DNA from 3 places in the Pseudoalteromonas sp. PS1M3 genome. Region 3 is predicted to be linked to each of the others. Evidence: predicted binding sites of a transcription regulator. Region 3 holds the regulator's gene; each other region holds the start of a gene.

The links. The regulator LexA, encoded in region 3, represses DNA repair genes until DNA is damaged. The targets are predictions, from matches to a motif close to TACTGTATNNNNATACAGTA.
Region 1: the regulator LexA is predicted to act here: its motif matches at 2,300-2,319, upstream of PS1M3_RS03220 (DNA topoisomerase III).
Region 2: the regulator LexA is predicted to act here: its motif matches at 2,516-2,535, upstream of uvrD (DNA helicase II).

What each region holds. Positions count from the first base shown of each region.
Region 1 is NZ_AP022624.1:686,259-690,663, forward strand. It holds gene PS1M3_RS03205 (exodeoxyribonuclease VII small subunit) at 1-186, opposite strand, end outside; gene pomA (flagellar motor protein PomA) at 481-1,248, shown strand; gene PS1M3_RS03215 (flagellar motor protein MotB) at 1,251-2,171, shown strand; gene PS1M3_RS03220 (DNA topoisomerase III) at 2,332-4,272, shown strand; gene PS1M3_RS03225 (M20 family metallopeptidase) at 4,295-4,405, opposite strand, start outside.
Region 2 is NZ_AP022624.1:3,404,061-3,408,465, forward strand. It holds gene nudE (ADP compounds hydrolase NudE) at 1-165, opposite strand, end outside; gene yrfG (GMP/IMP nucleotidase) at 228-875, shown strand; gene PS1M3_RS15905 (dUTP diphosphatase) at 872-1,495, opposite strand; gene PS1M3_RS15910 (YacL family protein) at 1,579-1,947, opposite strand; gene PS1M3_RS15915 (hypothetical protein) at 2,063-2,287, opposite strand; gene uvrD (DNA helicase II) at 2,600-4,405, shown strand, end outside.
Region 3 is NZ_AP022624.1:145,084-149,488, forward strand. It holds gene PS1M3_RS00720 (endonuclease) at 1-365, opposite strand, end outside; gene PS1M3_RS00725 (hypothetical protein) at 428-1,126, opposite strand; gene PS1M3_RS00730 (hypothetical protein) at 1,374-1,754, shown strand; gene PS1M3_RS00735 (PaaI family thioesterase) at 1,756-2,199, opposite strand; gene lexA (transcriptional repressor LexA) at 2,376-2,993, shown strand; gene coxB (cytochrome c oxidase subunit II) at 3,410-4,405, shown strand, end outside.

The DNA.
Region 1 (4,405 bases), 540 kb from region 3:
AATAGAAACTTTTTGTTCTGCTTGCTGTAGTTTTTCAGATGACGCACCAGCGAGTGCAATACCACGCTCGAACTGCTTTAATGATTGTTCAAGCGATAAATCACCTTGTTCCATTTCACTAACAATTGTTGATAATTCTTCTAGTGCTTTTTCGAAACTTAAGTTTTCAGGTTTTTTAGTCGCCATCTTTATTTCAGCTTACATGATAAATTTAGGAGCCAATTTTAGGGGGAATGCTAAACTAGGTCAAAGGATGATATGAGTTTTTTACATTTAGCACGATTAATCGCGTGTTAATCAGTGTTATTAGTCAGGAAAACTCGATAATTAGGCAGTGCGCCTAACTTGATATAAAATAATAAATATAACTTTTATGTTTATTTACAAAAATGACTTAAGCAATTCAGTATGTTGCCGATAAGCAGTTAATAATAAAAAGTTTATGATAAGGCATTTAAACATGAAATCTCTGGAGGAAATGTGGATTTAGCAACCATAATAGGGATCCTAGGCGCAATAGGCTTAATTGTCATGTCTATGTTTATGAGTAGTAGCGGTGAAATGGGCATGTTTGCCGATGCGCCTTCAAGTGTAATTGTATTTGGTGGCTCGCTGTTTATTGTTTTATCAAACTTCACTATGTCTCAGTTTTTAGGGATAGGTAAGGTGGTTGGTAAGGCATTCATGTTTAAAATTGAGTCGCCTGAAGAGTTAATAGAAAAAGCAGTAGAGCTTGCGGATTCTGCCCGTAAAGGTGGCTTTTTAGCACTCGAAGAAGCTGAAATCCCAAACCCATTTATGCGTAAAGGCGTTGACATGCTTGTTGACGGTCATGACGCAGATGTTGTGCGTGCTACACTTCAAAAAGATATTTCCCTAACCACCACCCGTCATGAACTAGGTGCTGGCTTATTTAAAGCACTTGCCGACATAGCTCCCGCAATGGGAATGATTGGTACATTGATAGGCCTCGTTGCCATGTTATCAAACATGGACGACCCCAAAGCTATCGGACCTGCAATGGCCGTGGCACTATTGACCACTCTGTATGGTGCATTTTTGGCGAATGTAGTAGCAATTCCGATTCAGGTAAAACTTGAGCTGCGTAAAGACGAAGAAGCGATGAATCAGCGTTTGATTCTCGATGCTATTTTAGGAATTCAAGATGGTCAAAACCCCAAAGTTATTGAAGGTATTTTGAAAAACTACTTGGCTGAGTCTAAGCGTAAAGTTGATACCGAGGAGTAACCATGTCTGATGAAGAGTGCAAATGCCCACCCCCCGGTTTGCCTGCTTGGATGGGTACATTTGCTGATTTAATGTCGCTATTGATGTGCTTTTTTGTACTCTTATTGGCATTCTCAGAAATGGATGTACTTAAATTTAAACAAATTGCAGGTTCAATGAAGTTTGCTTTTGGTGTGCAAAATAAAATTGAAGTTAAAGATATCCCAAAAGGGACATCGGTTATCGCTATGGAATTTACTCCAGGTAAGCCAGAGCCTACACCAATTGAAACTATTCAACAGCAAACCGTTGAAATGACCCAGCAAATGCTAGAGTTTCAGGCTGGTGATGAAAGTTCAGCGGGCGGCAGGCAAGAACAGCGAGGCGATAAACGTGGCGGTGAATCTAGAAGTACCTCACAAGAGCAGTCATCAGAACAAGCAATATCCGCTGCAGATCAAGAGCAAACAAATGAGCTGGTTAAAAAAATAGCGCAGCAGTTAGAAAGGCAAATAATAGATGGTGCAATAGAACTTGAATCATTAGGTCAGCAAATTATTATTCGTATTAGAGAAAATGGCTCGTTTCCTTCGGGCAGTGCTTTTTTACAACCTAAGTTTAAACCGATTATTCAAGACATTGGCGAACTTTTAAAAGACGTACCAGGTGAAATTACAGTATCAGGGCATACAGATGATTTTCAGGTATCAAATGAGTTATACGTAAATAACTGGGATTTGTCGTCTAAGCGTGCAGTGGCTGTTGCTAGCGAATTGCAAACAGTTCAAGGGTTTGATAAAACACGAATGATGGTTGTAGGGCGAGCTGAAACTCGGCCGCTTGTGCCTAACGAGACAAATGAAGACCGACGTCGGAATCGCCGAGTTGAAATATCTATATTACAAGGTAAGGCAAAAGAGTCTGATCTTATTGATGTGAGATAATGCTCAAATTATAAAGCTGGGCTTAATTAGTAGCCCAGCTTTAAGTTTTACAAATTATTACCAGTCTCTATTTATTGAACCTGACAATAAATCAAAAACTCTCCCTCTTTAAAATAGTTATGCTAAACTACTGTTTATATAACCAGTTGTAGGCCGGCACATGAAACTCTACATCGCAGAAAAACCATCACTTGGACGTGCAATTGCAGATGCGCTCCCAAAACCACATAAAAAACACGACGGTTACATTGAAGTCGCCAATGGTGATTGTGTTTCGTGGTGTATTGGCCATTTGTTAGAACAAGCTGAACCAGATGATTACGATGAACGCTATAAAAAATGGCAATTAGAACATCTCCCTATAGTACCTGAGCAATGGCAGTTAAAAGCTAAACCTAAAACTCGTAAGCAATTAACTATTCTAAAAAAGCTAATCAAACAGGCATCAACGTTAGTTCATGCTGGCGATCCCGACCGTGAAGGGCAGTTACTTGTAGATGAAGTGATAGAACAAGCCAAAATAAGCAAAGCTAAAAAGCAAGGTATTCAGCGTCTACTTATAAGCGATTTAAACTTAGCTGCAGTTAAAAAAGCGCTTAGTTGTATGCACTCTAATCGGGAATTTATTCCATTAAGTGTATCAGCACTTGCACGTTCACGAGCAGATTGGCTTTTTGGTATGAACCTCACTCGGGCTTATACTTTAGCGGGACAAAAAGCAGGGTTTGGTAATGTACTCTCAGTTGGGCGCGTACAAACGCCAATTTTGGGTTTAGTGGTAAATCGTGATACTGAGATAGCTAATTTTATATCAAAACCATTTTATGAGGTGCTAGCTAGTTTAGTTACTCCTGAGAAGCAGGTATTTAAAGCAAAATGGGTACCGAGTAAAGCTTGCGAACCTTATCAAGATGAAGAGGGGCGAGTGCTAAATAAAGCATTGGCCGAAAACGTGGCTTCGCGTATAACTAATCAAACAGGAGAGGTGACATCGCTTGAACAAAAACAAAAAAAGCAAAGTGCACCTCTACCTTATAATCTATCAGCACTGCAAATAGATGCAGCAAAGGCATTTGGTATGGCTGCTCAACAGGTGCTTGATATTTGCCAAACACTTTATGAGCGCCATAAATTAATTACTTATCCTCGCTCAGATAATCGATATTTGCCTAAAGAACATCATTTAGATGCACCTTCAATTTTAAAAGCAATTGCAACTAATGACGGTCAAAAAGTGGAGTTAGTAAATGGTGCAAATGCTAAGCAGCGCAGTAAGTGCTTTAATGACGCAAAAGTAGCTGCGCATCACGCTATTGTACCTACGGCAAAGCAATTAAAGTCAGCTAGCTTAGCCAAGGATGAAGCAAAAGTGTATCAGCTTATTTGTAGGCATTATTTGATTCAGTTTTACCCAGACTATATTTATAACGAAACTAAAGCAGAGGTGACAATTGCTGGTGGTTTATTTAAAGCCAACGCTAAACAAGAAGTCAGTTTGGGTTTTAAGGTATTAATGGGTAAATCAGAATTAAAAGAAGAGGCTACTTTACCTTACCTTGAAAAAGGGATGGACCTGATATGTACACAAGGTGATGTAGTAGAAAAGCATACTTCACCTCCCGCTCATTTTACTGATGCAACTTTACTGAGTGCTATGACGGGGATTAGCCGTTATGTAAAAGATCCACATATCAAAAAAGTATTAAAAGATACTGATGGTTTAGGTACAGAGGCTACTCGTGCAGGCATTATAGAGTTGCTATTTAAACGGCGCTTTTTAAAGCGTGAAGGCAAAACAATCAAAGCCACCGAAACAGGCCTTGCATTAATTAGTGTTTTGCCTGAAGGTTTAGCAAGTCCTGACTTAACAGCAAAGTGGGAGGCGAGTTTAGGAAGCATTGCTCAACAAGCAATGAGCTACCAACAATTTTTACAACCGTTACTGGTGGAGCTTGAAGGCTTTGTAATGCAAGCAGCTAATTGCGATAGCCATGTATTTTCAAAACTGCCCCAAACACCGCCTAAAAAGCGTTTTGCCAAGCGCAGTAAAAAAGCACCATTTAAAAAATCTAATTATAAAAAGAGCTCAACAACAGTTTAATGGCTGAGCCCTTAAGTGGGATTTATTTTGTATTAAATAATGCAACTGCCACATTACTCATGGCTTTTATACCAGTAGGTAAAGCTACTTTATAATCAGGTGCAAATTTACTTGAGTGCAATGAAGGGAGTGT
Region 2 (4,405 bases), 350 kb from region 3:
CACAATCATTACAGCGCCTCTGCCACCACCTCGAATACGTTCATACTGACGCTCTTCGTCATTCGAAAATTTTAGCTCTAAAGATTCCACAGTAAATAGGCGACTTTTAGCGACAACATTATTACTTAGGATTTGAGGAGGTGTTGGATGCTTTTTCTGTGTCATTGGCGTTAATTTGCTATCATGGCAGTTGTGCTTAATCATAAACTTTTCACAGGGAAAAGCCCATGCTAAATTGGTCAAAAATCGATACCGTTTTACTTGATATGGACGGAACACTCCTCGATTTACATTATGACAGCCATTTTTGGTTAACTGTTCTTCCACAGCAACACGCCTTAGCGAAAAATATAAGCCTGAGCGAAGCAAAAGAAGATATTTTTAAACGCTACCAAGCTGTAAGCGGCCAAATTGAGTGGTATTGCTTAGATTATTGGGAAGATCAGCTTAAATTACCAATTATGGATTTAAAGCGAGAAACACAGCACCTTATAAAAGTTCGTGATGACGTGCCCTATTTTTTAACGGAGCTAAAAAAAGCAGGAAAAGAGCTTATATTGCTTACCAACGCACATCCAGAAAACGTCATGATGAAATTTGAACACACCGCAATCGATAATTATTTAGATGGTGTAGTGTCGACTCATGAATATGGCGTAAGTAAAGAGCAGCAAAGTTTATGGCACCAAGTACAAAATGATTTAGGATTTAACAAAACACGTACTTTGTTTGTTGATGACAGCATAGCTGTATTAAATGCCGCAAAAGAATACGGCATTGGACACTTACTTGCGGTTGCCAACCCCGACAGTCAGCAACCACACAACGAAATAGCCGATTACTTAAATGTAACCGACTACCGCACTATTATTTAGCTTTTAGGGTAACGTGCCTCAAGGCCTTGATAGACTAATTTTGCGAAGTCTGCATGTTCGGTATCAAGGCTTTTAACTACTTCCACTAAGTGCTCGTTATCTTCTTGCCCGTTCCACACTTTAATGTAGCTACCGTCTTTATAACCATGGTCTTGGCGGAAGAAGTTTAAGGTATTTTTACCAACATAACCACGGTATAAATCGTCAATATCCATGCCCATTTGTGCCATACAACCGGCAAATGCTGATGCATTAAACGCTTTATCTGCAACAGCAGATGCCGCAAGTATTTCTAACGTTTGTTTAAAGTCATCAGCTTGCTGTACTTGGCTCAACTCACTTTCTAATTGCTTTGCTAAGTCTTGATAGCTTGTTTTTCCGTCAATACGTAGCGACAAACCAAAGTGAAAAATATCAACCAATTCTAAAATAACTTGCTCGGTATCGGGTGTTTGTTTTTTCCACCACTTCCAGCCATGATGATCTAGCATTTCGGCACACTCAACCCAAATAGCGCGATACCATTCAAACCCTTGTGTAAACCATTGTTCATGCACTTTTGTATTCATGGCGTTTTGCATTTCTAGCATGACTACTAGCTTATTTAAATTGGCAGACATATCAATTCCTGTCGTTTTTTAGTTGTTTTAATAATACAGAGAAAGCGCTGTTTTTGCATTTGCTATGTCTGTTTTAATTATTTTTATCGATTACTGGTAAACTCAGCCCACGACTCGATTAAATCAATAAAGTCTTCAAAACCACAACCACTGCTTAAGTCGTTCTCTTCAAGCATTAAATCATCATCTTGATAGGCAATTAAGTCTTCGCTGTCTTGGTGCAGAGCATGAGCCTCGAATAAGGCCTCATCTTTAGATAAAATTAAATCTATTTCTTGGCCTTTTAGAGTGACTGGCTCAAAACTCGTTTTGACCGACACAATAAGTGCTTGCACCATAGCGACTTTGTCTTTGCCTATTTCTTCGTTTAACCAACGACCTATTATTGCGTGTTCGCTGCTTATTTTAATTCGTAAACCACTAATAGGGTCACGTATAAATTGATATTCCATAGCTATTACTTATTAAACGTTAATAACGCGATTATACCCGTAAATTAGCTGTAACGCCGACCCTAAAAAACAAAATAGCGCCATTGGGCGCTATTTTTGTAAAACGTTTAAATACCTAACTTCGCGAGCGGTATCGTGCCGCATCTATTATCGACCATAAATAAATAATAGGTACTAATACAAAACCAACGAGTACGTAAATAAGTGCGTAACTTATAACAATAGCTAGCGCAAAAAATATAGCCGCTAAAATACGCCCTTGTACTAGTTGTCCTAAACCAGGAAAAAATATATTACACAATGCAGCAATCACATTACCGCCAGACCCTTGATCAGCCATACTCACCTCTGTAGTTAATTAATTTTAAATTTTAGTTATCTACTTACTATCACACTTTATGCCAATTTATTAAAGCTTAAAAATCAGTTAGTTAAATTACGACTCACTAATTACTTTGGTATTTTTTACTAAATATAGGTCAATTTGATTATTTTTATTATTAATTTTAGTCACTTATCCACGCCAAAAACTATCCAGCTGATTGGTTTTAGAGGCTATTTTTATAATAGCTGTTCATAAAAACAGTATTTTATTTAGCCTAACAAAAACACCTGTTATACTGCCCTCAATATTGATTAAAAAGGCGTAACGATGGACGTTTCAGAATTACTCGACGGCTTAAATGACAAACAACGCGATGCCGTTGCAGCCCCATTACAAAACATGCTGGTTTTAGCCGGTGCTGGGTCTGGTAAAACACGAGTGTTAGTTCATCGTATCGCGTGGCTTATGCAAGTTGAACAAGCATCAGCTTATAGTATTTTTGCGGTAACCTTTACCAATAAAGCTGCTAAAGAAATGCGCACGCGAGTAGAAGAGACCTTAAAAGCACCGGTTGGCGGAATGTGGATTGGTACTTTCCATGGTTTATCACACCGAATTTTACGCGCTCATCACCGTGAAGCTAACTTACCAGAAGCCTTTCAAATTTTAGATTCTGATGACCAACTTCGTATGATCAAGCGCTTATTAAAATCAATGAATATTGATGATAAAAAGTGGCCTGCAAAACAGTTTGGTTGGTACATAAGCGCTAAAAAAGACGAAGCACTTCGCCCTAAAGATATTCAAGCTTATGATATAAACGAGCAAATGATGCTGCGTGTATATGCCGCCTACCAGGAAGCGTGTGACAGGGCTGGTTTGGTCGATTTTGCTGAAATACTGCTACGCAGCTATGAAGTATTAAAAAATAACCCGACGTTACTTCGCCACTACCAACAGCGCTTTGCCCACATGCTAGTAGACGAGTTTCAAGATACTAATACCATTCAGTACGCATGGTTAAAGTTACTTGCCGGCGACACAAGCAGCATAATGATTGTTGGCGACGACGACCAAAGTATTTACGGCTGGCGCGGCGCTAAAATAGAAAACATAAAACGTTTTTTAACTGACTTTGATGCCGAAACTATTCGCCTTGAACAAAACTACCGTTCAACCGCAACTATTCTTAAAGCATCTAATGCGCTTATAAAAAATAACTCCGAGCGTATGGGTAAAAGCTTATGGACCGATGGTAACGAAGGCGAGCCTATATCAATTTATGCCGCCTTTAACGAGCTAGACGAAGCCCGCTTTGTGAGTAGCAAATTACGTAGCTGGTTAAATGCTGGTAACGCGTTGCAAGACGCCGCTATTTTATACCGTAGTAACGCACAATCTCGTGTACTCGAGGAAGCCATGCTGCAAGAAGGCTTAAAATACCGTATTTACGGTGGTATGCGATTCTTCGAGCGTCAAGAAATTAAAGATGCGCTATCGTACTTACGCTTAGTAGGTAATCGCCAAGACGATGCCGCATTTGAGCGTGTAATTAATACTCCTGCTCGCGGTATTGGCGATAAAACATTAAGTCATATACGTGATTGCGCTCGTGCTGAGTCACTTCCGCTTTGGTACGCAGCTAAAGCTATTGTTGAACAACAGCACTTATCAGGCCGAGCAGCTGGCGCTGTAACAAAGTTTGTAGAACTTGTTGAGCACATTGAAGACAAAATTAGCGATCTCACCCTACAAGAACAAGCTAAATACACAATTCAAACCTCTGGCCTTATGGCTATGTACCAAGCTGAAAAAGGCGAAAAAGGCCGTGCCCGCGTAGAAAACTTAGAAGAGCTTATAAGTGCCTGCGATCAGTACGAACTCCCTGAAGAAGAAGAGTTTAGCTCACCACTACAAGGCTTTTTAGCCTATACCTCGCTTGAATCTGGCGAAGGCCAAGCCGATGAGCACGAAGACGCGGTACAAATGATGACGCTTCACTCAGCTAAAGGCTTAGAGTTCCCGCTTGTGTTTATGGTGGGCGTTGAAGAAGGCATGTTCCCATCGCAGCAAAGTAATGAAGAGTCTGGCCGCTTAGAAGAAGAACGCCGCCTTTGTTATGTAGGCATGACC
Region 3 (4,405 bases):
GCTTCCATTTTTCGAAATTTTTCGCTGACTTTACGGCAGTTTTTCCGCCCACCATTTTGCCAACATTGTAGTTGATGCCCAAACTCCCATGCCGATACAATATGCTCCCATTCAATACGTAAAGCGCGCTGGTTTACTTTGCCTGAGCGGGTAAATGTATTACGAGGTACATAGCCACAACCCGTTAGATCTGGCACTAGTTTTTTACCTTGTTTTTTAATATCACAACCGCAATACAGGCTTTTTGCATTGTGCGGTAGCGTTTTTATTAAGTGCTTTTTAGCAGTAGAGAAGCGAGTAAAGTCTTTACTTGATACCGAAAAACAGACACAGCAAGCCAGTAAGGCCAAAATCAATCGGGTCATATCCATCACATACGTGAACTACAGGAGCCCCTAGTTTACTGGCTCAACAGGCAAACATAAACTTATTTAAATCTGCGTTTAATCCTTATGTTTTGCAATAGCAGTAAAAAGCCAGTTAAACAAAAAAGCACACTGGTTGCAGCAAAGCTAATTAATAGAGGATTGTTAAAGTTTTCACGTTCATCGTAATCCATAATATGCAGCATCCAAAAAAAATCGAAAATTCGCCACAGTGTGCTGCGCACAGTAATCACTTTGCCCGTATCTGATGACAAATAGAGTGTGGTACTAAATGTATCGTTAAATTGTACTTTCCATACATCTTTTTTATAACCGCTTTCTCTTGGCCCTAAACCTAATAAAGTGGTACTTACTGGTTGAGCATCAATAAGTAAATGCGCGTGTGCATTAGCAATTATTTGCTGTTTATTGGGGGCTTTAAATGGTTGCCCAGTAATGCCATTAAAACTTTGAGGGTTGCCTTCACTGGTTACAGTTATAAGTGGGGTAGATAAAAAATGCGCAAAGGTTATCTTAGTCGGATTAGTTACTTGTGAAACAATATTATCAATTGATGCGACGTAATCGCTGCTTTTAAAGGGGTTAGCCAGGGTGCGTGTTGCTAAGTGTTTACCATGTACTTTTTCAAGCGGAATAGCGCTCATAACCAAACCGCCAAGCAACCAAGCTAGTATTTGTATTCCTAATAAATAGCCCAACCATTTATGAAGTTTACGTGTTGGTTTAAAAATTTTTTTCATGTGTGCTTATCTTATTATTTTTACAAGACATTTTACGCGATAGTTGAGCAAGGTGAGTGCGACAAAATGTCGCACTAGTGCATTCAAAATAGCGTTTCAGCACAATAGCGCCAATTGTAAGTAGCAATCGCACTCTAAAATAAGAGTATTACCATATAAAACGTCTATTTATAGGGTGTTGATTTGGTATAAAGGTAAAACTGCGTTAAAGTTTGCATGGTAACCATTAGAGGATAAATACGAGACAATGTCGGAAATTCAATTTTTAAATGTAGATCTAGAGCTTGAGTCAAAACAAGATATTAGTGTGCTGGTGGCCGACCTAAAAAAAGTCGCAACGATTTTACATTATGACAAAGACGAATACCGTCAATTAGCACGTATTGAGGTAGCTGGCGATGTAAAATCACCAGACAAAGCAATAAACCATATATGTGAGCTTATTGAGTCATGTTCACGCAATGCATTAAAGCAATGGTTGAGCTGCTCACGTAGAACGTTTGATATAGGGTTTGAGTCAGGCACGTCGCCAAAGTGTTTTAATCAAGCTTTACATGCAGATACACTACTGCGTATATCTGCTATTGGCGCGGGTATGGAAATAACAATTTACCCTCTCGAAAAATAACTTACGCCTTTCGCTCAACAACGGCTGCGGTCATTTTTGATACGCAGCACAGCTCGTTGCGGCTGTTTGTGATTTTTATTTCCCAAACAGAGCTTCGTTTTCCAATATGAAATGCGCGTGCTGTTGCCGTTAATGTACCATTGCGAGAAGCCTTTAAATGGCTTGCACTTATTTCTTGCCCAACACAGTAAAACTTTGTGAAATCAACCACAAAATTAGCAGCATAGCTCGCTACGGTTTCTGCGAGTACAACGTTTGCGCCGCCATGAACCATGCCAATAGGGTTATGGTGTGAAGGGATTGCAGGCATGGTTGCTACTAGATAATCGTCGCCTATCTCTGTTATTTCTATTCCCATGGTTTTCATTAGCGTCCCTTGGCCATTGATGCCTTCGTCCAATTGTTTACACAATGCTAATGTAATGGGTTGATGCCAAATACTCATATAGACTCCTTTAAATTTAATGTAGCAAGTTACTATTTTTATAGGCTATTTTAGAAAGCCCCTAAAATGTACACGTAAGGAAGTAATTTGGCTATTTGAACGAATAATTTAAATTTGCGATTTTTATTTAACTGTATATACTCACAGTTAAATGTACTGTATGGAAAACCAGTTGTATGCGCCCATTAACTAAACGCCAAGCTCAAATACTCGAATTAATTAAAGTGTTTATTAAAGACACTGGTATGCCGCCTACACGTGCCGAAATAGCACAAACGTTAGGGTTTAAAAGTGCAAATGCCGCTGAGGAACATTTAAAAGCCCTTGCCAAAAAAGGGGTGATTAAAATGAAACCTGGCGCAAGCCGTGGAATTCAACTTGTTGAAGAAGAGGAGCCAGAACAATTAGGTTTACCGCTTATTGGCCGAGTTGCGGCAGGTTCCCCTATTTTGGCGCAAGAACATGTAGAAAGCCACTGTAAAATTGACCCATTAATGTTTAAACCAGCTGCCGACTTTTTACTGCGCGTAAACGGTATGAGTATGAAAGATATAGGTATTATGGATGGCGATTTACTTGCTGTGCATAAAACACAAGTGGCTGAAAATGGTCAAGTTGTGGTTGCCCGTGTTGATGACGATGTAACCGTAAAGCGCATTGAAAAGGCGGGTCGCCAGGTGTTGCTTCATGCCGAAAATGACGAGTTTGCACCAATTAAGGTCGATCTTGAAACTGAGTCGTTCAACATTGAAGGCTTAGCAGTGGGTGTAATTCGTAACGCGGACTGGATGTAGTTCTTTCTTATTTTATAAAAAGCGCACTTTTTTGGTGCGCTTTTTTTATTTTTAAAATTTTGTTTGTTTTTTATTCACACTCTTTCATTTCATCCTTAGCCCTTACCACCTCTCGATTTGAGCCATTTTCTTCTACGTTCAACTAAGTCAACTCTCTACTTTTTATATATTTATTGTTTGTTTTTAATACAAAAAACTTGCATGGTGGTTAAATATTAACTAATTGTTAATAAGCTGACGCTGGCAATACTCATCGCTTTTAAGTTTTGAGCACACACAATAAACTTTTGCTAGCGCAGTGAATGCCAATTTTTATAAATAAAACGGCATTAATAAAAAAATAAAAATAACGAATTGGCGTTTAAGCCGTATGCCTCTTCGCTTTGCACTAGCAACAGCATCAAAGGAGTCGTCACATGGGTAAACTTAGTTGTACCTTGTGGCTTATATTGTGTGTTTTTCCGCAGTTAGCCTTGGCAAATAGCCAATTTAATATGCGTAAAGGCGTTACAGATATAAGTGAAAATGTTTACGAATTACACATGACCATATTTTTTATATGTTGTGTGATTGGGATAATAGTGTTTGCCATTATGCTTTGGGCACTCATTCATCATCGCAAATCTAAAGGAGCGGTTCCCGCTCAATTCCACGAAAGCACCAAAGTAGAAATTCTTTGGACCGCCATTCCATTTGTTATTTTAATTGCTATGGCAGTGCCAGCTACAAAAACGTTAATAGCGATGGAAGATGCCAGTAAAGCCGACTTAACAATTAAAGTTACAGGTTCACAGTGGAAATGGCATTATGAATACATGGGAGAAGATGTAGAGTTTTACTCAATGCTTGCAACTCCTCAGGATGAAATAACTAATTTAGCTGATAAAAACCCAAATTATCTACTTGAGGTAGACAAACCCCTCGTACTGCCAATTAATCAAAAAATTCGTTTTTTAATGACCTCAGATGATGTTATCCACTCTTGGTGGGTACCAGACTTTGCCGTTAAAAAAGATGCCAACCCAGGCTTTATTAACGAAACATGGACCAACATAAACGAAGAAGGCATTTACCGAGGTCAGTGTGCCGAGCTGTGCGGTAAAGATCACGGGTTTATGCCCGTTGTGGTAGAGGCCAAATCTGAGGCTGACTTTAAAGTATGGTTGGCCGATGCTAAACAAGCTAAGCAACAAGCAGCTTTAGCTGATGCCGCTTTACTTGATCAAACATTACCTAAAGAAGAGCTAATGGAGCTGGGCGCTCAAGTATACATGGCAAGTTGTGCAGCATGTCATCAACCTACGGGGTTAGGGCTACCGGGCGTATTTCCGGCTCTAAAAGGCAGCCCAATTGTACTTGGCGATATAAAAGGTCATATAGACATACTTATTCATGGGAGCCCAGGCACGGCA